DNA from 2 places in the Micromonospora sp. NBRC 101691 genome. Region 2 is predicted to be linked to the other one. Evidence: predicted binding sites of a transcription regulator. Region 2 holds the regulator's gene; the other holds the start of a gene.

Region 1 (11,922 bases), on a different contig from region 2:
ACTGGTCGAGACCGACGAGTTCGAGGACACCGCGTTCGTCAACGTCAACGTCCGCCCCTACTACGCGGAGGGGTCGAAGACCCTCGGGTACGAGGTGGCCGAGCAGCTCGGCTGGCGGATCCCGGCGCAGGTGGTCATCCCGATGGCCAGTGGCGAACTGCTCACCAAGGTCGACAAGGCGTTCAGTGAGCTGGTCGAGATCGGGCTGGCCGAGGCCCCGGCCGGCGGCTGGAAGGTCTTCGGCGCCCAGTCGGCCGGCTGCAACCCGATCGCCACCGCGCTGCACGCCGACACCGACACCATCACCCCGGTCAAGCCGACCGGGATCGCGAAGTCGCTGAACATCGGCGACCCGGCGGCCGGCCTCTACGCCCTGGAGGCGGTGCGGCGTACCGGTGGGTGGATGGACTACGCCGACGACGAGGAGATCCGCGCGGCGATCCGGCTGCTGGCCCGTACCACCGGGGTCTTCGCCGAGACGGCCGGCGGGGTGACCGTCGCGGTGCTGCGCAAGTTGGTCGCCTCGGGCCGGCTGGACCCGACCGCCGAAACGGTGGTCTTCAACACCGGCGAGGGTCTGAAGACCATCGACGCGGTCGCCGGCCAGGTCGGCCCGACCCACCGGATCAAGCCGTCGCTGCGCGCCGCCCGCGACGCCGGTCTACTCGGCTGACCTGCCGATCGTCCCGGCGGATCGGTCGACTCGCCCGAATGGGGGATCGGGTCGATCCGTCGGGTAACCGACCGTTCGCCCAGGGTACGAAAAACTACCCGGCAGGGACTTGACGCCAGTAACCGGTCAGGCGCAGGATGCTTCCTGCGGGAGGGCGTTCGCCGAAGACTTTTCAAGCCTTACGACCCAACGCCGGAGGCGTTGTGCGATCGTCCCTCCCGACCAAAGCTTTCTTCGGGCCAGCGGTTAAATCGCTGGCCCGTTGCCGTTCCGGCGGCGCACCCTCGTCGGCATGAGCATCGTCATCGCGTCGTTCGACGAGTCCGACCAGGCCGCGATCGACGCGGCGTTCCAGGTGGCCGCCGCCGCGCAGGCCGTCGACCTGCCGGATTTCCCGCAGCTGTCCCGGCAGCAGTTCGAGGGCGCGATCCGGCACCCGATGCCCAGCAGGTCGATCCTGATGGCGCTGGCCACCCTCGACGACGTGCCGGTGGGCCACCTGATGCTCCACCTGCCGCAGGCGGAGAACGTCGACAACGCCAGCCTCGACCTGGCCGTCCACCCGGCGTACCGGCGGCGTGGCATCGGGCGGGCGCTGTACGGACACGCCGTCCGGGTGCTGCGCGGGCACGGCCGGAAGCGGATCATCTCGACGTCGGTCGGGCCGCTGCCGGAGGGGCCGGAGCGGCCGGCCGTCGGCGCGCGGTTCGCCGCCGCGCTGGGTGCGCAGCCGGCGCTGGGCGAGGTACGCCGCCGGCTGGTGGTCGACCAGGTGGACCACGCCGCCCACGACGCGCTGCTGGCCGACGCGCGCGAACGGGCCACCGGCTACCGCACGGTGACCTGGCAAACCGTCACCCCCGAGGAGTACGTCGCCGACGTCGCCTACCTCGACAGCCGGCTGGTGACCGACTCGCCCATCGGGGACCTCGTGCTCGAACCGGACCGCGTCGACGCGGAACGGGTCCGGGGCATCGAGCGGGTGCTGACGGCCCGGGGGCGGTCTCCCTACCACTGCGGAGTGGTGCACGAGGCGAGTGGCCGCCTGGTCGCCTGGTCGATGATCGTCGTGGTGCCGTCCGTCCCACGGCACGCCGACCAGCAGATCACCATCGTGGATCCGGCGCACCGGGGCCATCGGCTCGGCCTGCTCACCAAGATCGAGAATCTCCGGTACGTGCTGGCGCACGAGCCGGAACTGCGCGAGATCGACACCTGGAACGCCGCCGACAACACGCACATGATCGCGATCAACGAGCAACTCGGCTTCCGCGCCGTCGACGCCTGGACCATCTGGCAGCTCGACATCTGAGCGGACGTCTCCCGGCGGTGCCCGGCGGCGGGCGGAGCAGGGCCGCCGCCCACGGTCGCAGGGTCGGCTCGGGATATCCGCCGGCTGCCAGGCCGGCCCGCCGCTCGAAGACGTTGCCGCAGCCGTAGGTGCCGGTCAGCGCGTACGACCACCCGCAGGCGAGCCAGTACGCCGGCCACAAGAGCGGCCCGAGCAGCGCGTACTGGTCGGTGTGCCGCCGCTCGTGGGCGAGCAGGTCGGCGCGGTCCGGGTGGAGCAGCCACTCGGGTGGGCGACGGGTCAGCACCACCGAGCCGACCGTGAAGCACCGCTGCCTCGGCACCGGCAGCCGGTAGCCCCCGGCGACGACGATGCCGTCCGGGGTGCGCCGCCGGGTGGTGCGGGCCAGGACCGCCAACGCCAGCCCGGCCGGCGTGGTGCCGTTGAGCCAGGTGAGCGTGGTCCGCGTCCGCTGTCGCACGGCTCCAGGATGGGCCCCCGGGGCGAGCCCGGCCAGCCAACTCACGGCCCGTGCCGACTCGGCTCACGGCCCTTACCGACTCCTCCCGGGCTGCGGCATGATGGCGGCATGACGGAGACCCCGCATCCCCTGTACGCCACGCACGCCGACACCCTCACCCGGGCGCTGACCGCGATCTCCGAGCGCGGGTACTGGTCCGCCTACCCCGAGTCCCCCAGCCCCCGCGTGTACGGCGAGACCGCCGCGGCCGAGGGCCGGGCCGCCTTCGAGGCGTACCTGGACGGCGACTTCCCGCTCGACCAGCCGGGCACCGGCGACCGGATCGCCACCGAGGCGAGCCCGTTCGGGGTGACGCTGGGCGTGCGCTACCCGCACGCCCGGGTCGACGAGCTGGTGACCGCCGCCTCCGCCGCCCTGCCCGCCTGGCGGGACGCCGGCCCGCAGGCCCGCGCGGGGATCTGCCTGGAGATCCTCTCCCGCCTGCACAAGCGGATCTTCGAGCTGGCCAACGCGGTGCAGTACACCAGCGGGCAGGCCTTCGTGATGGCGTTCCAGGCCGGCGGGGCGCACGCGTTCGACCGGGCGCTGGAGGCGATCGCGTACGCGTACGCGGAGATGACCCGGCACCCGGCGACGGCCCGGTGGGAGAAGCCCGCCGGCAAGGGCGAACCGCTGCGGATGACCAAGACGTTCCACGTGGTGCCCCGGGGCCTGGCGCTGGTGATCGGCTGCAACACGTTCCCGACCTGGAACTCGTACCCCGGTCTCTTCGCCTCGCTGGTCACCGGCAACCCGGTGCTGGTGAAGCCGCACCCGCGCGCGGTGCTGCCCCTGGCGATCACCGTCCAGGTGGCCCGCGAGGTGCTCGCCGAGGCCGGGTTCGACCCGAACCTGGTGCTGCTCGCCGCCGAGGCCCCGGGCGAGAAGCTCGCCTCCGACCTGGCCCTGCACCCGGCCGTGAAGATCGTCGACTTCACCGGCTCGACCGAGTACGGCGACTGGCTGGAGCAGCACGCCCGTCAGGCCTCGGTCTACACCGAGAAGGCCGGGCTGAACACGGTGGTGATCGACTCCACCGACGACTTCGCCGGCATGTGCCGCAACCTCGGGTTCACGCTGGTGCTCTACAGCGGCCAGATGTGCACCACCTCGCAGAACATCCTCATCCCGGCCGACGGCATCGCCACCGACCAGGGGCACAAGAGCTTCGACGAGGTGGCCGCCGGGATCGCCGCGGCGGTGGCCAAGCTGACCGCCGACCCGGCCCGCGCCGTCGAGCTGACCGGCGCGATCGTCAACGACGGGGTGCTGGAGCGGCTGGACGAGGCGACCAAGCTCGGTGACGTCGTGCTGGAGTCGCGTCCGCTGGAGCACCCGGCGCACCCGGACGCGGTCGTTCGTACGCCGACCATCGTCAAGCTCGACGCGGACGCCACGGCGACGTACGGCCGCGAGTGGTTCGGCCCGGTCTCGTTCGTCATCGCCACCGGCTCGACCGCGCAGAGCCTGGAGATCCTCCGGACCACGGTGGGGCGGAAGGGCGCGCTGACCGCCGCCGTCTACTCCACCGACGAGGCGGTGCTCGACGCGGCCGAGGCAGCGGCGATCGAGGTCGGGGTGCACCTGTCCGGCAACCTGACCGGCGGGGTCTTCGTCAACCAGTCGGCGGCGTACTCCGACTTCCACGCCAGCGGCGCCAACCCGGCCGCCAACGCCGCCCTCACCGACGGCGCGTACGTGGCGAACCGGTTCCGCGTGGTGCAGAGCCGCCGCCACACCGCCTGACCGCGCCGGGCTGGTCGGTAGCCCACCCGGCGGCGGCCGGGCTGGTTGGTAGCAGGGGACCCTTCCTACCGTTTTCTGCGTAGGAAGGGTCCCCTGCAACCATCTCGCGGGGCGCGCGGGAGAGCGGCTGCCGCCCTCGGGCGGCGCGTGCGTGAACGGCGGCGTCCCCTCGGGCCGCACACCCTCAGGCGGCGCGGCGCATCTGGAGTTCCCGCATCGACGGGATCGTGGGGTGCGGCACGCGTACCCCGGTGTCGGTGAAGCCCAGCCGCAGGTACGACCGGTAGGCGCGGTCGTTGCCGATCACCACCTCCAGCATCAGCTCCGGTCGTCCGCACGCCCGTGACCAGCGACCGACCTCGTCGATCAGGTCGGCGAGCAGGCGGGTGCCGCGCCAGGCGGGGGTGATGTAGACCCCGAAGACCACGGTCAGCCCCGCCTCGTGTGGCGAGGCGACGCCTCCGGCGTGCCCGACCAGGCGGCCACCGGGGTCGGCGACGAACTGCGCGGTGTGCGAGCCGGTCGAGGTGTACGCGATCCGGGCGGCGTACTCGGCATGCGGGCGGGCGGCGGCGTCCGCGAGGGTCTCCAGGAAGGCCAGCGGGGCGTCCGCGAGCATCTCCAACCGCAGGGCCCGCATGCGGGCGGCGTCGGCCGGGCGGACCCTGCGGACGATGGGTACGCACGGCGTCGACCTGGCCGGATTCCGCGTCATGTCCGAATGCCTACCGCAACGATGGCCGCCGATGCGATCCCGGGTCGAGACCCGTCCGCTATGCCCTGGTTTGTGGTCGTGCGCTGTCGTCACGCTTCGTGTAGCGTGCGATTTCGGTCACCGAACATCGGCCGCTCCGGGCCGGTGAGGAAAGCGGTGGTCCCGATGTCGATCGGACCGGCGTCGGGGGTTGCGTGTCGCCCAGCGAAGTGAGGAAGTGCACCGTGGCGCAAGGCACCGTCAAGTGGTTCAACGCCGAAAAGGGCTACGGCTTCATCGCCGTCGACGGAGGGCAGGACGTCTTCGTCCACTTCTCCGCGATCGAGATGGACGGCTACAAGGCGCTGGACGACGGGCAGCGGGTCGAGTTCGAGATCGCTCAGGGGCAGAAGGGCCCGCAGGCCGAGCGGGTGCGCGTCATCGCCTGAGCTGACTCCGTGAGGCGGCGCCGAGGTGTCGCCACCACGCCCGGCATGGCCTGCGGTCGCCCCGGCTGGCAGGTGCCGGCATCGGCCCACGGCTGACCCGTTCCCTCCTTTTCTCCCGTCCCCTCCGTTCCCTCCGGGCCCGCCCGGACCCGGCCCTCCCGGAGCCGGGCGCGCCCCCGTTCACCAGCCCGTTCCGGCGGCTCACCCGAGCCGTCGGCCCGAGGCGAACCACGGCATGTCGGGGTGTCCCTCCGTGCGGGCACCCCGACATGCCGTGTGAGGCCCCACCTCCCGTCTCCGGGGTCGCTCGCTTCCGTGCCGTCGCCGCGCTCCGCCGGCTGACGTTCGTCCGGCACTCCCTTGCTCCCTTCCTCCCTCTCCGCGTCGACCGTGAAGTGGACGTGTCCGGAGAGGTCGAGTTGTCCGTCGAGTTCATGATCTTCGGGTGGGCGGTGCGATGTCGGCCGGCCGGTGGGCGCGTCCGACGGAGCCATCGTGCTTGCACTCGGCAGGGGAGAGTGCTAAACAAGTCATTGGCACTCGCATGGCGTGAGTGCCAATGGTCGGGACGGTAGGGCCACGGTCGCGCGGCATCGAGCCGCGTGGCACATGGCCGGTCGTCGCGGGCTATCCGGCCCGGCCGAGGAGACGTCGTCGTCGCCAGGTGGCGACGTCCCAAGGTGCGTACACCAGGCGGCCCATCCGGGACACACACTCGGGTGGCCCGTGAGTGTCCAGGAGGACAACGCCGTATGGCCAAGATGATCGCGTTCGACGAGGAGGCCCGTCGCGGCCTCGAGCGGGGCATGAACCAGCTCGCCGACGCCGTGAAGGTGACGCTCGGCCCCAAGGGTCGCAACGTCGTGCTCGAGAAGAAGTGGGGTGCCCCCACCATCACCAACGATGGTGTGAGCATCGCCAAGGAGATCGAGCTCGAGGACCCGTACGAGAAGATCGGCGCTGAGCTGGTCAAGGAGGTCGCCAAGAAGACCGACGACGTCGCCGGCGACGGCACGACGACGGCGACCGTCCTGGCCCAGGCCCTCGTCCGCGAGGGTCTGCGCAACGTGGCCGCCGGTGCCAACCCGATGGCCCTGAAGCGGGGCATCGAGGCCGCGGTCGCGAACGTCTCGGAGGAGCTGTCCAAGCTCGCCAAGGACGTGGAGACCAAGGAGCAGATCGCCTCCACCGCCTCCATCTCGGCCGGTGACGCCAGCGTCGGCGAGATCATCGCCGAGGCGATGGACAAGGTCGGCAAGGAAGGCGTCATCACCGTCGAGGAGAGCAACACCTTCGGCCTGGAGCTCGAGCTCACCGAGGGCATGCGCTTCGACAAGGGCTACATCTCCGCCTACTTCATGACCGACCCGGAGCGTATGGAGGCCGTCTTCGACGACCCGTACATCCTGATCGTCAACAGCAAGATCTCGTCGGTGAAGGACCTGCTCCCGATCCTGGAGAAGGTCATGCAGGGCGGCAAGCCGCTGCTGATCATCGCCGAGGACATCGAGGGCGAGGCCCTGGCGACCCTGGTCGTCAACAAGGTCCGGGGCACCTTCAAGTCGGTCGCCGTCAAGGCGCCGGGCTTCGGTGACCGCCGCAAGGCCATGCTGGGCGACATCGCCATCCTCACCGGTGGTCAGGTCATCAGCGAGGAGGTCGGCCTCAAGCTGGACGCCGTCGGCGTCGAGATGCTGGGCCGCGCCCGCAAGGTCGTGGTGACCAAGGACGAGACCACCATCGTCGACGGTGCCGGCGACGCCGAGCAGATCCAGGGCCGGGTGAACCAGATCCGGGCCGAGATCGACAAGAGCGACTCCGACTACGACCGCGAGAAGCTGCAGGAGCGGCTGGCCAAGCTGGCCGGTGGCGTTGCGGTGATCAAGGTCGGCGCGGCCACCGAGGTCGAGCTGAAGGAGCGCAAGCACCGCATCGAGGACGCCGTCCGCAACGCGAAGGCCGCCGTCGAGGAGGGCATCGTCCCGGGTGGTGGCGTCGCGCTGGTGCAGGCCGGCAAGACCGCCTTCGACAAGCTGGACCTCGTCGGCGACGAGGCGACCGGCGCGCAGATCGTCAAGATCGCGCTGGACGCCCCGCTGCGGCAGATCGCCGTCAACGCCGGCCTGGAGGGTGGCGTCGTCGTCGAGCGGGTCCGCAACCTCGACCCGGGTCACGGCCTCAACGCCGCGACCGGTGAGTACGTCGACCTGCTGGCCGCGGGCATCATCGACCCGGCCAAGGTGACCCGGTCGGCGCTGCAGAACGCCTCGTCGATCGCGGCGCTCTTCCTCACCACCGAGGCCGTCGTCGCGGACAAGCCGGAGAAGGCCCCGGCCGCCCCGGCTGGCCCGGGTGGCGGGGACATGGACTTCTGAGTCCGGTTCCGACACACGCCGAAGGGGCGGGCCGCGTCAGCGGTCCGCCCCTTCCGCTGTCCGCGCGCGGAGTCGGCGGTCGGGCGTCCGGTGGTCGCCGGGCCTCGCGGGACTGGCGGTCGGGCGTCCGGTGGCCGCCGGGTCCGGCGGTCGTCTCCGGCGCGGATCCGGTGACCGGCCGTCCCGTATCCGCCGTCCACGGCAGCAGGTCCGGGGTGCCCCGGGGCGCGGCCCGGAAGTGGGCGGTCGACCGCCCGGTGCCCGGTCCGGTCAGGTCGGCAGAGGGCGTCGTCGGCCCGGACGATGGTCCGGCGGATCGGTTCCGACGGGCGCGTCCACCATCTCCAACGGTTCGGTAGATGCCGGTTCGGTGCCGGCGGACATCTCCACCAGTTGTTCGGCGTCGCCGTAGTCCAGCCAGTCGATCGGCAGGTGACCGGGCAGGTCGCCGACGGGTGCCCAGGCGAGGGGCGCGGCGTCGTCGGCGGGTTCGTCGTCCATCCTCATGACTGCCTCCTCCTGCCGAAACGGTAGGAGATCCACGGCAGGCTCCGGGGTGGAACGGGACTATTCGGGTCCCTGCCCGGTTTGTGGGCGATCGGGGTCGATGTCCTTCCGGTAGAGCAGGAAGACCCGCTCGATCCGCGCTCCCGCGCTGCCGGAGTAGAACGGCACCGGGCCCACCCAGCCGATCTGGGCGTGCTCGATCCCCGCGTCCCGCTGGTCCCGCAGGCACCGCCGCAGCAACACGCCTCCGATGCCCGAACCGGCCGCCGCCGGATCGGTGCCCATCGGCCCGAACCAGCTCGGGCGGGACGACCCCCAGGCGGCGAAACCCACCACCACCCCGTCGCGCCACGCCGCGTGGCACCCCGCCCCGGCGCGGCCCACCGAACCGAGCAGCTCACCGTCCCAGGCACCGCCGAAGGTGTCACGGGCGAACGCGGTCAGCGCCGGCAGGTCGGCCGGTTCCGCCCGGCGTACCGTCACGCCCGCGGTGGCCAGCCGCCGCTCCGCCTCCACCGTGGAGCGCAGCGCGGGCGAGTCGTCGTACGACAGGTCGGCGGTCATGTTCCAGGCGGTCCGGTCCTGGCGGTAGCCCAGCGCCAGCGCGGCGCAGACCGCCGGCGTGTACCGCACGTCGATGCCCGGCCAGGCGTAGTACGGCGGGTTCCCGGCCAGCAGCACCTCCCGCGCGCCCCGCTCGGCGAGCCACCGTTCGGCGTGCGCCAGCAGCGCCCGCGCCACGCCGCGCCGACGCTCCTCCGGCACGACCACCACCAGGTCGACGCAGCCGTACGCCGCGTCCGGCCGCCCGGGGACGGAGCAGACCAGCACGCCGACGGGTTTCCTGCCCCGTACGGCCAGCAGCCCGACCACCGGCCGGTCGAGCCGGGCCCGCCCGTACACGGTGTCCACGATGGCCTCGGCCTCGGCGGCGTCCTCGGCCAGATCCAGGCCCCGCCGGCAGAGCGCGACCACCTCGGGCAGCCGCTCGGTGGTTAGCTCGGTCACGCTGATCCGCTCGTCGTCCATGGACGCCGACCCTAGTGCCACCCGAGGCACGAACGGCAGCCGCTGCACCGGCCGTACCGGCTGCGCGGGATGCGGCGACTGCGGCACGTGCCGGGCGGCTTCGGCGGTGCGGGCGTCGCCGGGGTGGTTGCAGGGGGCCCTTCCTCATCAAAAAGCGGTAACAGGGGTCCCCTGCTCACACCCCGGCGGAGCGGACGGCGGCGTAGGCGTCGACCAGGCCGGCCCCGGCGACGTTGGCGGCGCCGCCGCACGTCGAGGTCGCCTCCCCGCCCGGTGCGGGTGACGCGTCGACCGGGGTGGCGGTCTCCCGCAGGATGCGCCGGGTGCCGTCCAGATCACCGACGAGCGCCGGATTGGCCGACCACATCAGCGCGACCACCCCGGCCACCTGCGGGGTCGCCATCGAGGTGCCGTCCAGGACGGAGTATCCGCCCCCGGGCATCGCCGAGCGCACCCCGGCACCGGGTGCGACCAGGTCCGGCTTGGCCACCCCGGGCACCGGCCCCCGGCTGGAGAAGTCGGTGACCCGGCGGGACCGGTCGACCGCGCCGACGGTCAACACGTCCGCGTACGGAGCCGGCGGGTCGTCGATCGAGGCGCAGTACGGACCGGTGTTGCCCGCGGCGGCCACCACGAACACCCCGGCCGCGTCGAAGGCGGCGGTCGCCGGCCGCAGCACCTGCGGGTCGCAGCCCTCGATCGTCGGACAGCCCCACGAGTTGGTCAGCACGTGCGGGGCCCGTTCGGGCCGACCGTCGGTGAACGGGTCACCACCGGGCGGGAAGGGGGCCAGCATGAACTGGAGGCAGTCCAGGTAGTGCGCCGGGTTGCCGAGGTTGCGGTCGAGGTTCACGCAGCCGGTCCAGTTCGCGCCGGGCGCGACTCCGATGCCGTCCCGCCCCACCGCGCTGCCCATCGTGTGGGTGCCGTGTCCGCTCCGGTCGCGGGGGGACCGGCTGCCCTCCCACGGGTCGTACCAGGAGTCGTCGCCGCCCCGGAACCCGGCCGCCAGCGTCGGGTGGCCGGCGTCCACACCGGAGTCCGAGCTGCCCACGGTGATCCCGGAACCGTCCACGTCCAGCTCCGACCAGACCCGGTCCGCCCCGATCATGCGGATGTTCCACTCCGGACCGGTGGGTCCGGCGGCGTCGCCCCGGCTGGTGCCGGCCGGGGCGGGCAGCGGACGCAACCGCTGGCTCACCAGCACCCGGTCCACCTCGGGGCGGCCCGACAGCCAGGCCCGCACCGCCGGGCCGCCGTCCACCTCGATCGCGTTGACCAGGTAGTACGGGGTGTGCGCCAGCCGCAGCCGGTCCAGCTCCCGGCGCAGGTCGGCCTGGGTACGGTCGGCGGTGTCGACCAACCGGCGGTAGACCTCGCGGACGCGGGCGTCCCGTCCGGCCGCCCCCGGGGTGGCCGGGACGTCCCTCAGGTCGGCCTGCTGCCGCAGCACCACCAGCAGGCGCTCGCCGTGCAGTCCCGGCTGGCCGGGGCCGGCGTACACCAGAGTGCCCGCCACCAGCAGGACGACCACGGCCGCCGTGGCGAACCGTCGCCCCGGCACGCGGCGCGGCAGCAGCACGCCGTACCCGACGGAGAGCCCGAGCGCGACGACCAGACCGGCCCCGGCGGCGACCATCACCCAGAACGGCACGTCCCGGGTGGTGCTCAGCAGCAGGGTGACCTCCTCCGGATCGGTGAAGGCCAGCGGACCGAACACGCCCAGCCCGACCAGCCAGCGCACCGGGGCGCGTCCGGTCGGCCGTCCGTCCGGATCGGTGGGCGCCTGGAGCGCGCCGAGCACGAACCCGACCGGCGGCAGGGTCAGCAGCATGGCGAGCTGCGCACCGGAGTGACCGGTGCCGGCGGCGACCAGCAGCAACGTCACCCCGGCCACCGCGCCGCCGCCCAGCACCAGCAGCGCCGGACGGGTGGGTCGACCGGCCCCGAAGCGGGCCCAGAAACCGACGTCGAGCAGGACCCCGGCGAGGACACCGACCGCCGTGGCGGCCAGCGCGGCGAGCACCGTCTCCAGCAGCCCGCCGAGCGCACCCAGCCAGAGCCAGGGCAGCAGCAGGACCAGCCCGGCGGCGACCGCGAGCGGAGTGACCCCGGCGGTGCCGTCCCGTCCGCCCGGACCAGCGGTGCCGTCCCGTCCGCCCGGACCAGCGGTGGTGGTGCCGGCGCGCAGCAGCCGGGCGGCGACCACGGCGGTCAGCGCGGCGACCAGGGCGAGCGCGGCGAGGTACGCCTCGTGGTGCACCGCCGGGATCATCCGGAGCAGCCCGAGCACACCGAGCGCCACCGCTCCGGCCAGCCAGGCCCTACCGGTGGCGCGGACCGCTCCGGAGCGCGGCAGCAGGGCCAGCAGCAGCGCGGGAACCCCGACCGCGACGACGGTGACCAGGGAGACCACCGGCCAGATCCAGACCGGCTGGTGGAGCCCGCTGGCGAGCAGGATCTGCTCGGCGATCCAACTGACGAGCTGAGGCAGCAGGACCGCCGCGACCGTCCAGCAACCGACCAGGACGGCCGCGACCACCGGCAGCGGCCCGGGCGGCGGCACCGTCGACGGGGGGAGCGGAGGCGCGGGCGGATACACGGGCTGCATGCCCGTACGGTACGCAGACGGGTTCGG
Region 2 (11,922 bases):
CGCGGCCGCCGCGGCGGCGCCACGCATCACCGGCGTACGACCGACGGTGCAGGCGACCGCGGCGGTGACGTCGCCGAGCAGCGCTCGGGTGAGCACCTCCGACTCGTCGGCCCACTTCTCGTACGCCTCGGGGAACGCCGACCGCTGGACGGCCTGGGCGGCGTCGGTGACCCGCATCTCCTGCCAGCCGCGGACCTTCTTGAGCCCCGCGTAGAACTTGTTGGCGGCATAGCGCGGGTCGCTGATCTGCTCCGGCGTGCCCCAGCCCTGGCTGGGTCGCTGCTGGAACAGCCCGATCGAGTCCCGGTCGCCGTCGGGCAGGTTCTCCAGCCCGGACTCCTGGAACGCGGTGGCGAGCGCGACGACGACCGCCCGCTCGGGCATCTTCCGCTGGATGCCGATCGCCGCGATGGTGGCCGCGTTCGCCATCTGCTCGGCGTTCAGCCGGACGTGCCCGTCGGCCCGGACCGTGCAACTGCGTCCTGCTATCGGCAGCCGTATGTCGTCACCGACGTTCCGGATGACGAGATAGATCCCGATGCTGGCGATGATGGCGACGACGAGGCCGGTCGCCACAATTGCCCGAGTTCGCACCCACACCCCCTGAACGACAGTCAGCCAAGCCTACGTCCCGCATGCCACCGCTCCACGCTCTCGACCGGTTCGGCCGACAGTGTCCGGACTCATCGCCGATGTCCCACCGGCCGGACGTTCGCCCCCGCCTACCCGGCGTCGAGGGCGGCCACCCACCGGGTCGGTCGCTTTTCCCGAAAGGCCAGCACTCCCTCCCGGCCCTCCTCGGAGAGGAAGTAGCCGGTGGAGACGGCGGACAGGTGGTCCAGCTCACGGCGCAGGTCCGTCTCGGGCGTACGACGCAGCAGCTCCTTCGCGCCGGCCAACGCCCCCGGCGCCCCCTTGACCAGCGCCGCGCACCAGCGGGCCACCGCCTCGTCCAGCTCCGCGGCGGGCACCGCCGTGGTGACCAGCCCGACCTCGGCGGCCCGCCGACCGTCGAAGGTCTCCCCGGTGAGGTACAGCTCGGCCGCCGCGCGGGAGGTCAGCCGCGGCAGGACGGTCGCCGAGATCACCGCCGGGATCACCCCGAGCCGCACCTCGGTGAAGGCGAAGGTCGCCTCCTCGACGCAGACCGCCAGGTCGGCGGCGGCGATCAGGCCCAGCCCGCCGGCGCGCGCCGGTCCGGCGACCCGCGCCACCACCGGCTTCGGGCACTCCCGGACCGCCGCCAGGACGTCGCCGAGCTTCCCGGCGGGCACGCTCCCGCTCGCGTACGCCGCGGCGGTCTCCTTCAGGTCCGCGCCGGAGCAGAACACCGGGCCGGTGTGGTCGAGCACCACCACCCGCACCGAGGGGTCGGCGACCGCCGTGGCCAGGCCGTCGAGCAGCTCGGTCATCAGGGGCGTGGAGAGCGCGTTGCGGTTGTGCGGGCTGTCCAGGGTGAGTGTGGTCACCCCACGGGCCGTCGACACCCGCACCAGCGCGTCGGGAAGGGTCATGGAAGGGCACACTAGTGGCCATGCCCGGCGTCCTTCCAGAAGGCGAATCCGTACCGACCGACGGGTCGCTCCCATCGACCGCCCTGCGCGCGGTCGGCGCGCGCGGCTTCGGGGTCTACCTCCACGTGCCCTTCTGCGCCAGCCGCTGCGGCTACTGCGACTTCAACACCTACACCGCCAGCGAACTCGGCGGCGGCGCGAACCGGGACAACTACGCCGACACCGTCCTGACCGAGCTGGGGCTCGCCGCCCGGGTGCTCGGGGACACTCCGCCGCCCCGGGTGGACACGGTCTTCGTCGGCGGTGGCACGCCCACCCTGCTCCCCGCCGACGACCTGGCCCGCCTCCTCGACGGCATCGACCGCACCTGGGGGTTGGCCGCCGACGCCGAGGTCACCACCGAGGCCAACCCGGAGTCGGTGACACCGGAGTCGCTGAAGACGCTGCGCGCGGCCGGGTACACCCGCATCTCGCTGGGCATGCAGTCGGCCGCGCCGGGCGTGCTCGCCGTGCTCGACCGCAAGCACTCCGCCGGGCGGGCCACCGCCGCCGCGGCCGAGGCCCGCGACGCCGGGTTCGACCACGTCAACCTCGACCTGATCTACGGTACGCCGGGGGAGCGGGCCGAGGACTTCGCCGCCTCGCTCGACCAGGTGGTCGCCGCCGGGGTGGACCACGTCAGCGCGTACGCCCTGATCGTGGAGGAGGGCACCCGGCTCGCCGCCCGGATGCGCCGGGGCGAGCTGGCGTACCCCTCCGACGACGTCGCGGCGGACCGCTACCTGGCCGCGGAGGCCGCCCTCGACGCGGCCGGTTTCTCCTGGTACGAGGTCTCCAACTGGGCCCGGACGCCGGACGCCCGGTGCCGCCACAACCTGCTCTACTGGACCGGCGGCGACTGGTGGGGCCTCGGCCCGGGGGCGCACAGCCACGTCGGCGGGGTGCGCTGGTGGAACGTCCGACACCCGAGTGCGTACGCGGCGAAGCTGGCCGCCGGGGAGTCGCCCGGCCAGGCGCGGGAGGTCCTCACCGTCGACGAGGCGCACATGGAGGACGTGATGCTCCGGCTCCGGCTCGCCTCCGGGCTGCCGCTGGCGGTGCTCGACCCCGCCGGCCGGGCCGGCGCCGAGCGGGCCCGCGCCGCCGGGCTGCTCGCCGAGGCCGACTACGCCGCCGGCCGGGCGGTGCTCACCCTGCGTGGCCGACTGCTCGCCGACGCCGTGGTCCGCGACCTGCTGCCCTGAAGCGTCCCCTCGACAGCGTGCGCGCCACCCGCCGCCCCGGCGGTCTCCCGGGCACCGTGTCGCGCCACCCGGGGCTGCCATGAGGACGGCCGGCCCCGGGAACACCACCGGGACCGGCCGGACGGCTCACTTCACGAAGCTCCGGGTCATCGGGTACTGGTAGAGCAGGTCCTGGTTGGCCTTGAGGGCGGCCACGATGCCGAGCACGATCGGCACGATCGCGAGCACGATCGGCACGAAGGAGAGCAGGCCGCAGGTGATCGCGGCGAGCAGCCAGCCCACCAGGATCGCGACCGCCCAGGTGATCTGGAAGTTGAGCGCGGCGACGGCGTGTGCGCGTACCGCCGGGGACTGCTGGCCCCGGACCAGCAGCACGATCAGCGGCCCGACCCAGCCGAACAGGGTCGCACCGATCACGATGCCGATCGGCCCGCCGGCGTGGGCCAGGATCGCCCAGGTCCGGTCGTCGCCACCGATCGGGCCGGGGGACGGCTGCGGCCCGCCCCCGCCCGGCGGCGGATATCCACCCGGCCCTCCGGGCGTGTGCGCCCCCGTGGCCCCGGGCGGCGGGAAGCCCGGTGGCGGGTAACCGCCCTGCTCACCCGCTGGGTGGTAACCGCCCGCTTCGCCCGGCGGCGGGTAACCGCCCTGGTCGCCCGGCGGCGGCGGGTAGCTGGCCTGGGGGTCCGGTGTCGGGTAGCCGGTAGCGGCGAAGTGCCCGCCCGAGGTCGGGTGGTCGGCCGACGGGGCGTCACCGGACGGGCCGTAACCCACCGTCGGCGGCTCCGGGGCGACGGCGGCGTGGCGCTCCGTCGGCGGCTCGTCGCCGAGCGACCCGTAGCGCTGTGTCGGCGGCTCGTACGACGGCGTCGTCCAGTTCTCCGTGGGCGGCTCGGGGGCCGGCGTCGTCCAGTTCTCCGTGGGCGGCTCGGGGGACGACGGGGGAAGGTGCTCGGTGGGTGGCTCATGGGGCGGCGTGGGCCAGCCGCCGGGCGGGGTGGATCCACCCGGTGGGGGATACCCGGACGCACCGGCCGCGTCGGAGAGTGGGGTGGTGGGCTCGTCGGGTGTCGACGGGGACCCGGACGGGGCGAGCGGCATGGTCGGCTCCGGCGGGTACCGGCCGGCGTCGCCCGCGCCGGGCGGGCGCGGCGGTTCAGTCATACCGGTCACGGTAGGGGCACCGGACAAGGCGCGACCAGCGGGCGCGTCCTGATCACCCGGGGGGACGGCCGGTACCGGGCCGGGGGCGGGGGTCGACACCGATCATCGCGTCCCGGGGGTGCCCCGACGTAGACTGGCACTCGTTAAAGTCGAGTGCCAGGAGCGCGTCGTCGTCGGCGACCGCCGCCGGTCGTCGCCGGGGGTGGGCACGCGCCGCGACGGACCGGGCGCCGACCGGCGTAGGAGGTGGGGAGAGTGGGTCTGGACGACCGCAAGCTCGCCGTGCTGCGCGCGATCGTCGAGGACTACGTCGCGACCCAGGAGCCGGTCGGCAGCAAGGCGCTGGTCGAGCGGCACCAGCTGGGCGTCTCCCCGGCCACGGTCCGCAACGACATGGCGGTGCTGGAGGAGGAGGGCTACATCCGGCAGCCGCACACCAGCGCCGGCCGGGTGCCCACCGACCGTGGCTACCGCCTCTTCGTCGACCGGCTCAGCCGGGTCAAGCCGCTCAGCCCGGCCGAGCGTCGGGCGATCGAGCGGTTCCTGGTCGGCGCGGTCGACCTCGACGACGTCGTCCACCGCACCGTCCGGCTCCTCGCCCAGCTCACCCGCCAGGTGGCCGTGGTGCAGTACCCGAGCCTGGCGCGGTCCTCGGTGCGACACCTGGAGCTGGTGCCGATCTCCACCACCCGGCTGATGCTGGTGATGATCGCCGACACCGGTCGGGTCGAGCAGCGGCTGGTGGAGCTGCCCGCGCCGGTTCCCGCCGACGACGTCACCGACCTGCGTCGCCTGGTCAACGAGAAGCTCTGCGGCACCCGGCTGTCGGACACCCCACCGCTGGTGCAGGCGTTGGTGGAGGAGGTCGACGCCGGGCTGCGTCCGGCGATGACCACGCTCTCCACCGTTCTGCTGGAGACCCTGGTCGAGCGGCACGAGGAGCGGATCGCGCTGGCCGGCACGGCCAACCTGACCCGGGGCGGCCTGCTCGACTTCCAGGGCTCGTTACGTCCGATCCTCGAGGCGCTCGAGGAGGAGGTCGTGCTGCTCAAGCTGATCGGCGAGGTCGAGCCGAGCACGACCCGGATCCGGATCGGCGACGAGAACGAGATCGACAACCTGCGGGGTACGTCGGTGGTCAGCACGGGTTACGGTCCAGGTGCCACCATCGTGGGTGGGCTGGGCGTGCTCGGCCCGACACGGATGGACTACCCCGGCACCATCGCCACGGTACGCGCCGTGGCACGCTACGTGGGCGAGCTGCTGGCCCAGAACTGACCAGTCAGGGCCGACGGCCGGCTCGGGCCGACGACCGGCGCAACGCGAGACGAACATGAGGACACGGAACGCAGTGGCCAGGGACTACTACGGCATCCTCGGTGTCAGCCGGGAAGCCTCCGATGACGAGATCAAGCGCGCCTACCGCAAGCTGGCGCGGCAGTTCCACCCGGACGTCAATCCGGACCCGGAGGCCCAGGAGAAGTTCAAGGACATCAACGCCGCGTACGAGGTCCTCTCGGACGACCGGAAGCGGCAGATCGTCGACCTGGGTGGCGATCCGCTCGCTCCCGGTGGCGGCGCGGCCGGTCCGGGCGGACCGGGCGGCGCGGGGCCGTTCGTCGGCTTCCAGGACATCATGGACGCCTTCTTCGGCGGGGCCACCGGCTCGCGGGGGCCGCGTCCGCGCACCCGTCCCGGGGCGGACGCGATCCTGCGGCTGGAACTGGACCTCAACGAGACGGCGTTCGGCGTCGAGGCGCCGATCACCGTCGACACCGCCGTGCTCTGCACCACCTGCTCCGGCGCGGGCACGGCCGCCGGCACCCACCTGGCCACGTGTGAGGCGTGCGGTGGCCGGGGCGAGGTGCAGTCGGTGCAGCGCACCTTCCTCGGCCAGGTCGTCTCGGCCCGGCCCTGCACGGTCTGCCAGGGGCACGGCACCACGATCCCGCACCCCTGCCCGACCTGTGCCGGGGACGGCCGGGTGCGTACCCGCCGTTCGCTGACCGTCAAGATCCCCGCCGGGGTGGAGGACGGCATGCGGATCCGCCTCGCCCAGCAGGGTGAGGTCGGCCCGGGTGGCGGCACCGCCGGCGACCTCTACGTCGAGATCCACGAACGGCCGCACGACGTCTACTCCCGCAAGGGCGACGACCTGCACTGCCGGGTGACCGTGCCGATGACCGCGGCGGCGCTCGGCACCCGGTTGACCATCAAGACGCTGGACAGCGAGGAGACCGTCGACGTCAAGGCGGGCACCCAGCCGGGCAGCACGATGCGGTTGCGCGCCCGGGGCGTACCGCACCTGCGCGGCACCGGCCGGGGTGACCTCTACGTCCACCTCGACGTGCGGACCCCGACCAAGCTCGACGCCGACCAGGAGCGGATGCTGCGCGAGTTCGCCAAGACCCGGGGCGAGGAGGTCGCCGAGCTGAGCAAGCAGGGCGGCTTCTTCTCCCGGATGCGGGACGCGTTCAACGGGCACGGCTGAGTGTCGGCCCCGCTCTTCCTGGTCGAGTCGCTGCCCGTCGCCGACACGCTGACCCTGGACGGCCCGGAGGGCCACCACGCGGCCACCGTGCAGCGGCTGCGGGTCGGCGAGGAACTGCTGCTGGCCGACGGTCGGGGTGGCACGGCCGCCGCCGTGGTCACCGCCGTCGGCCGGGGCGCCCTCGACCTGACCGTCACCTCGCGGGGGTACGCCGACGCGGCGGTGCCCCGCGTCGTGGTGGTGCAGGGCATCGCCAAGGGCGACCGGGGCGAACTGGCCGTCCAGGCGATGACCGAGGTCGGCGTGGACGAGATCGTGCCCTGGGCGGCGTCCCGCTCGGTGACGCAGTGGCGGGGCGAGCGGGGCGTACGCGCCCGGGAGAAGTGGGTGGCGACCGCCCGGGAGGCGGCCAAGCAGGCCCGCCGGGCCTGGCTGCCGGTGGTGGCCGGTGCCCCCGACGAGTCGACGGCGGCGGTGGCGGCGCGGCTCTCCGGTGCCGCCGCCGGGTTCGTGCTGCACGAGGAGGCACAGGACCGGCTGACCACCGTCGAGCTGCCTCCGGCCGGTGAGATCGTGCTGGTGGTGGGCCCGGAGGGTGGGATCGCCCCGGCCGAACTGGACGCCTTCCGGGCGGCCGGTGGTCGCCCGGTGCGGCTCGGGCCGGCGGTGCTGCGTACCTCGACCGCCGGGGTGGCCGCGCTCAGCGTGCTCGCCACCCGCCTCACCCGCTGGTGACCCGCCCTTCCCGCCCAGCCGTGATCAACGCGACATGCGGCATGTCGGGGTGTGGGAGGGACCCGACGGCCCGGGATGCCGCAATCGGGGGTGGAACCCGGGCGGGTCAGAGGCGGGGGAAGACCTGGACGGTCTCCTCGTCGGGGCTGAGGTCGAGACCGGCCGGGCCGACGATGCGGGGATCGGGCACGCCGACCACCTCGGTGTCCTTGTCCGTGTAGGCGAAGCGGTTGAGCACGTGGCGCATGGCCTCCAGCCGGGCCCGCTTCTTGTCGTTGCTCTTGACCACCGTCCACGGCGCGTCGGCGGTGTCGGTGTAGAAGAACATCGCCTCCTTGGCCTCGGTGTACTCGTCCCACTTGTCCAGCGCGGCGATGTCCATCGGGGACAGCTTCCACTGGCGTACCGGGTCGACCTGACGGATGGCGAACCGGGTGCGCTGCTCGTTCTGGGAGACCGAGAACCAGAGCTTGACCAGCCGGATGCCGGAGCGGACCAGCATCCGCTCCAGCTCGGGGGCCTGGCGTAGGAACTCCAGGTACTCCTTGCGGGTGCAGAAGCCCATCACCCGCTCGACCCCGGCCCGGTTGTACCAGGACCGGTCGAAGAGCACGATCTCGCCGGCCGCCGGCAGGTGGTGCAGCCAACGCTGGAAGTACCACTGGCTGGACTCCCGCTCGTTCGGCTTGACCAGGGCCACCACCTTCGCGCCGCGCGGGTTGAGGTGTTCCATGAAGCGCTTGATCGTGCCGCCCTTGCCGGCCGCGTCCCGCCCCTCGAAGAGGATCACCAGCCGCTCGCCGGACTCCTTGATCCAATCCTGGAGCTTGAGGAGCTCGATCTGGAGCAGACGCTTGTGGTGGTCGTACTCCTCACGGGCCAGGCGCTCGTCGTACGGGTAGTCCTCCCGCCAGGTGTCCACCGGGCTGCCGTCCGCACGGAGCAGCACCGGGTCGTCGTCGTGGTCGTCGACCACCTGGTAGTCGGCGGAGAGGTCCAGCAGCGCGGCGTCGGCCATGTCGGGGATCCTTACCCGGGTTCCGGGCCGGTCAGCCGTCCCGGTTGCTGGGAGTTCGCTGAGAGACCAGCCTCAGGAACGCAGGTAGGACGCGCCGTTCAGGTCGACGATGGTGCCCGAGGCCCACTCCGCCTCCGGGGAGGCGAGCCAGTGCACCGCGGCGGCGATCTCCTCCGGTCGGGCCACCCGGTCGAACGGGCTCTGCGCCCGCACGGCCGCGCCCCGGGGCGACTTGAGGTGCTCGTTGGTCATGTCGGTCTCCACGAACCCGGGCGCGACCGTCGCCACCGCGATGCCGTACGGGGCCAGCGCCACCGCGAGGGACTGCCCCATCGCGTTCATGCCCGCCTTGCTCGCCCCGTACGCCGGGTTGCCCGGCTCGCCACGGAACGCCCCCCGGGAGGAGACGTTGACGATCCGGCCGCCCCGGTCGCGCATGTGCTGGGCGGCGCACCAGGACGCGTTGGCCGCGCCGAGCAGGTTGGTGTCGACGATCTGCCGCCAGCGCTGCCGCCACTGCTCGTACGTGGTCTCGAAGACCGGGTGCGGCGGATCCGCCGGACCGAACACCCCGGCGTTGTTGACCAGCACGTCCAGGCCGCCGAGCCCGGCTGCCGCCTCGTCCACCGCGGCCCGGACCGCGTCCGGGTCGGCCAGGTCGGCCCGGACCACGAGGTGCCCGTCGCCGGGCAGTTCCGCCCGCAGCCGCTCGGCCAGTTCCGCCGAGTCGCGGTGGTGGATCGCCACCCGGTCGCCGCCGGCCGCGAACCTGCGCGCCACCGCTCGGCCGATGCCGCGCGAGGCCCCCGTCACCAGTACCGCCCGAGAGTCCACCCGCCCATGATCCCCGACTGCCGGGCCCCGACCCGACCCGGGGCCGTCCGGTCGCGGCCGGGAGCTGCGACGACATGCCGGCCCGGCTCCGGGGAGATGCTGGTACGCAACCGGTGGTCCTACCATGCGTCGATGAGTTCCGACTGCCTGTTCTGCCGCATCGTCGCCGGGGAGATCCCGGCCACCATCGTCCGGGAGACCGCGACCACCCTCGCCTTCCGGGACATCGGCCCGAAGGCCCCGGTGCACGTGCTGGTGATCCCCAAGGAGCACTACGTCGACGTGGCCACGCTCGGCCAGGGCGACCCGGAGCTGGCCGGCCAGGTGCTGGCCACCGCCGCCGAGGTGGCCGAGGCCGAGGGGCTGCTCGCCGACGGCTTCCGGCTGATGTTCAACACCGGCCGGTACGGCGGCCAGGAGGTCTTCCACGTGCACGCGCACCTGCTCGGCGGTGCTCCGCTCGGGCCGATGCTCGCCCGCTGACTCCTCGGTCGTCCCGCCCCGCCGCGGTGGTAGCAGGGGTCCCCTGTTCATCAAAAAGCGGTAACAGGGGACCCCTCCTTACACTTGCGGCGTGGTGGAGATCAACGCGCGGCTCGGGCGGATGGTGCGGCAGGTGCAGGCCGGTGCCCGGGTGCCGGCGCTGTCGGTGGCCCTGCACCGGGCGGACCGGCCGCTGTGGAGCCTCACCGTCGGCAGCACCGGCAACGACGCCCCGCTGACCCCGCAGACGCCCTTCCGGATCGGTTCGGTCACCAAGACCTTCACCGCCGTCCTGGTGCTCCAGTGCCGGGACGAGGGTCTGCTCGACCTGGACGATCCGGTGGGGCGGCACCTGGACGTGCCCGCGCACGGCGGGGCGACCGTGCGTCGGCTGCTGTCGCACACCTCGGGCCTGCAACGGGAGCCGTACGGTGACATCTGGGACACGTTGCGGGCCCCCGGGGTCGAGCAACTCCTCGCCGACCTCACCCGGGCCGAGCGGGTGCTGCCTCCGGCCCGCCGCTTCCACTACTCCAACCTGGGGATGGCCCTGCTCGGCGAACTGGTCGCCCGGCTGCGCGGCGGCACCTGGGTGGAGGTGCTCGCCGACCGGATCCTCGCCCCGCTCGGGCTGGCCGCCACCACCACCCGTCCCGGTCCCGGCGCGGCCACCGGCTTCCTGGTCGACGCGTACTCCGACCACGCTCGGCCGGAGCCGCCGACCGACTTCGGGGCGGTGGGCCCGGCGGCGCAGCTCTGGAGCACGGCGGGTGACATGGCCCGCTGGGCGGCCTTCCTCGCCGACCCGGCCGCGCTGGATCCGACCGGTGCGGTGCTCGCCCCGGCGACCCTGGACGAGATGCGCTGGCCGCTTACGGTCACCGACGAGACGAACTGGGTGGACGGCTTCGGCCTCGGCCTGATCCTCGTGCCGCAACCGAACCGGGTGCTGCACGTCGGGCACGACGGCGCGATGCCCGGTTTCCTCGCTTCGGTCTACGGCCGGCGGGGCGGCGACGGGACACCGGGGGCGATGGGCTGCGCGGTGCTCGGCTCGGCCGGCACCGCCGGGGCGATCTTCGAACTGCCGCACCGGCTGCTCGCCACCGCGGTCGAGCACGACCCGGCCGACATCGAGCCGTGGTCGCCGGGGGAGCCGGCCCCGGAGGCGTACCGGGGCGTGCTGGGCCGCTGGTGGGGCGAGGGTTTCGAGTACGTCTTCCTCTGGCGGGACGGGGCGTTGCGGGCCCGTCGGGCGGAGGACGCGCCGGGCAAGCCGACGGCGGTCTTCGCGCCGCTGCCGGACCGGCCGGACGTGCTGCGGACGGTCTCCGGGCGGGAGGTCGGGGAGTTGCTCCGGCTGACCCGGGACGAGCGGGGGACGGTGCGCCGGATGCACTGGGCGACCTACCGTTTCACCCGGGACCAGCAGACCTTCGACGGGTACGACGTGCGCTGGCCGGACCAAGGCTGAGGCGGGGAAGCTCCGTCGGCCGACTGCCGCTGAGGCGGAGGAGCGTCCGCCGAAAGGGCTGGGCCGGGACCGTCCCCGCTCACCGTCCGGTGGGCCGGTGGGGAGATCCGGCACCCGGTGGTCGTCCCGGACGCGTGGCGGGCCGGGGCCGGCGGAGGCCGACCCCGGCCGGGGCGGGGTGGGTCAGCCGACCAGGGCCGGTGCCGGCCAGCTGTCCCGGAAGACCTGGGTGCCCTCGGCGCCGAAGCCGCCGAAGTTCCGGTCGACCTGCGCGGCCTCCGTGCTGTACGGGTACGGGTTGGTGCAGCCGGTGCCCGCGCTGCCGCCGGACATGAGCAGGTGGCACTGGCCGTTGTAGTTGTCCGGCAGGCCGAGGATGTGCCCGATCTCGTGCGTCATGATCCGCAGCGGGGCGTACTGCTGGGCCTGCGCGGTGTCGATCACCACGTAGCCGTTGCCCAGGCTGCGCCGGACGGCGTAGGAGCCGCCCCCGGTGGTGTAGTAGATCATCAGGTTCGAGCCGCACTTCGACATGTTCAGGTTGTTGGTGTAGGCGTTCCAGATCGAGGCGGCCTGGTCGGCGATGCCGGCGTAGGGGCCGGCCTGGCTGGTGTTGTAGCAGACGGTGGCGTTGACGACGACGTCGGCGGCGGCGGGTGCCGGGTTGGCCAGGCCGAGGCTCAGCACGGTGGCGGCGCCGGCGACGAGGGTGGCGAAGCGGCGGCCGATCCTTCGTGGGGACACGGGTCACACTCCGTTCGTGACGGGAAACGGGGGGTGAGCGAATCCTAGATATGGATGTACATCTATATCAATTCTGCCCGTTATCATGTCGATCAGATATAATCCTGCCGGATGTCGTGATCATGGCTTTCCTGGCGATCTTCTCCGCCCCGCCCGAGGTGACGACGGGGGAAATGGGCCGGGTGTCTCGGGTGCCGAACCGATACCATGGAACCAACGTC

Evidence for each region. The regulator HrcA, encoded in region 2, represses chaperone genes, less so after heat shock. The targets are predictions, from matches to a motif close to GGTTNGCACNCTCNNNNNGAGNGTGCNAACC.
Region 1: groL (chaperonin GroEL) is a predicted target of HrcA. The motif match lies at 5,905-5,935, and genes of this name have one in related genera.

The regions. Positions count from the first base shown of each region.
Region 1 covers NZ_BSTB01000009.1:55,937-67,858, forward strand. The annotation lists gene thrC (threonine synthase) at 1-673, shown strand, start outside; gene QSK20_RS16045 (GNAT family N-acetyltransferase) at 966-1,985, shown strand; gene QSK20_RS16050 (hypothetical protein) at 1,924-2,445, opposite strand; gene paaN (phenylacetic acid degradation protein PaaN) at 2,554-4,230, shown strand; gene QSK20_RS16060 (GNAT family N-acetyltransferase) at 4,415-4,945, opposite strand; gene QSK20_RS16065 (cold-shock protein) at 5,170-5,373, shown strand; gene groL (chaperonin GroEL) at 6,126-7,748, shown strand; gene QSK20_RS16075 (hypothetical protein) at 8,019-8,255, opposite strand; gene QSK20_RS16080 (GNAT family N-acetyltransferase) at 8,316-9,284, opposite strand; gene QSK20_RS16085 (S8 family serine peptidase) at 9,460-11,895, opposite strand.
Region 2 covers NZ_BSTB01000001.1:876,177-888,098, reverse strand. The annotation lists gene QSK20_RS03805 (hypothetical protein) at 1-552, opposite strand, end outside; gene QSK20_RS03800 (enoyl-CoA hydratase-related protein) at 723-1,514, opposite strand; gene hemW (radical SAM family heme chaperone HemW) at 1,535-2,758, shown strand; gene QSK20_RS03790 (DUF4870 domain-containing protein) at 2,885-3,922, opposite strand; gene hrcA (heat-inducible transcriptional repressor HrcA) at 4,178-5,200, shown strand; gene dnaJ (molecular chaperone DnaJ) at 5,274-6,413, shown strand; gene QSK20_RS03775 (16S rRNA (uracil(1498)-N(3))-methyltransferase) at 6,414-7,148, shown strand; gene ppk2 (polyphosphate kinase 2) at 7,255-8,166, opposite strand; gene QSK20_RS03765 (SDR family NAD(P)-dependent oxidoreductase) at 8,239-9,000, opposite strand; gene QSK20_RS03760 (histidine triad nucleotide-binding protein) at 9,133-9,483, shown strand; gene QSK20_RS03755 (serine hydrolase domain-containing protein) at 9,605-10,957, shown strand; gene QSK20_RS03750 (snapalysin family zinc-dependent metalloprotease) at 11,141-11,701, opposite strand.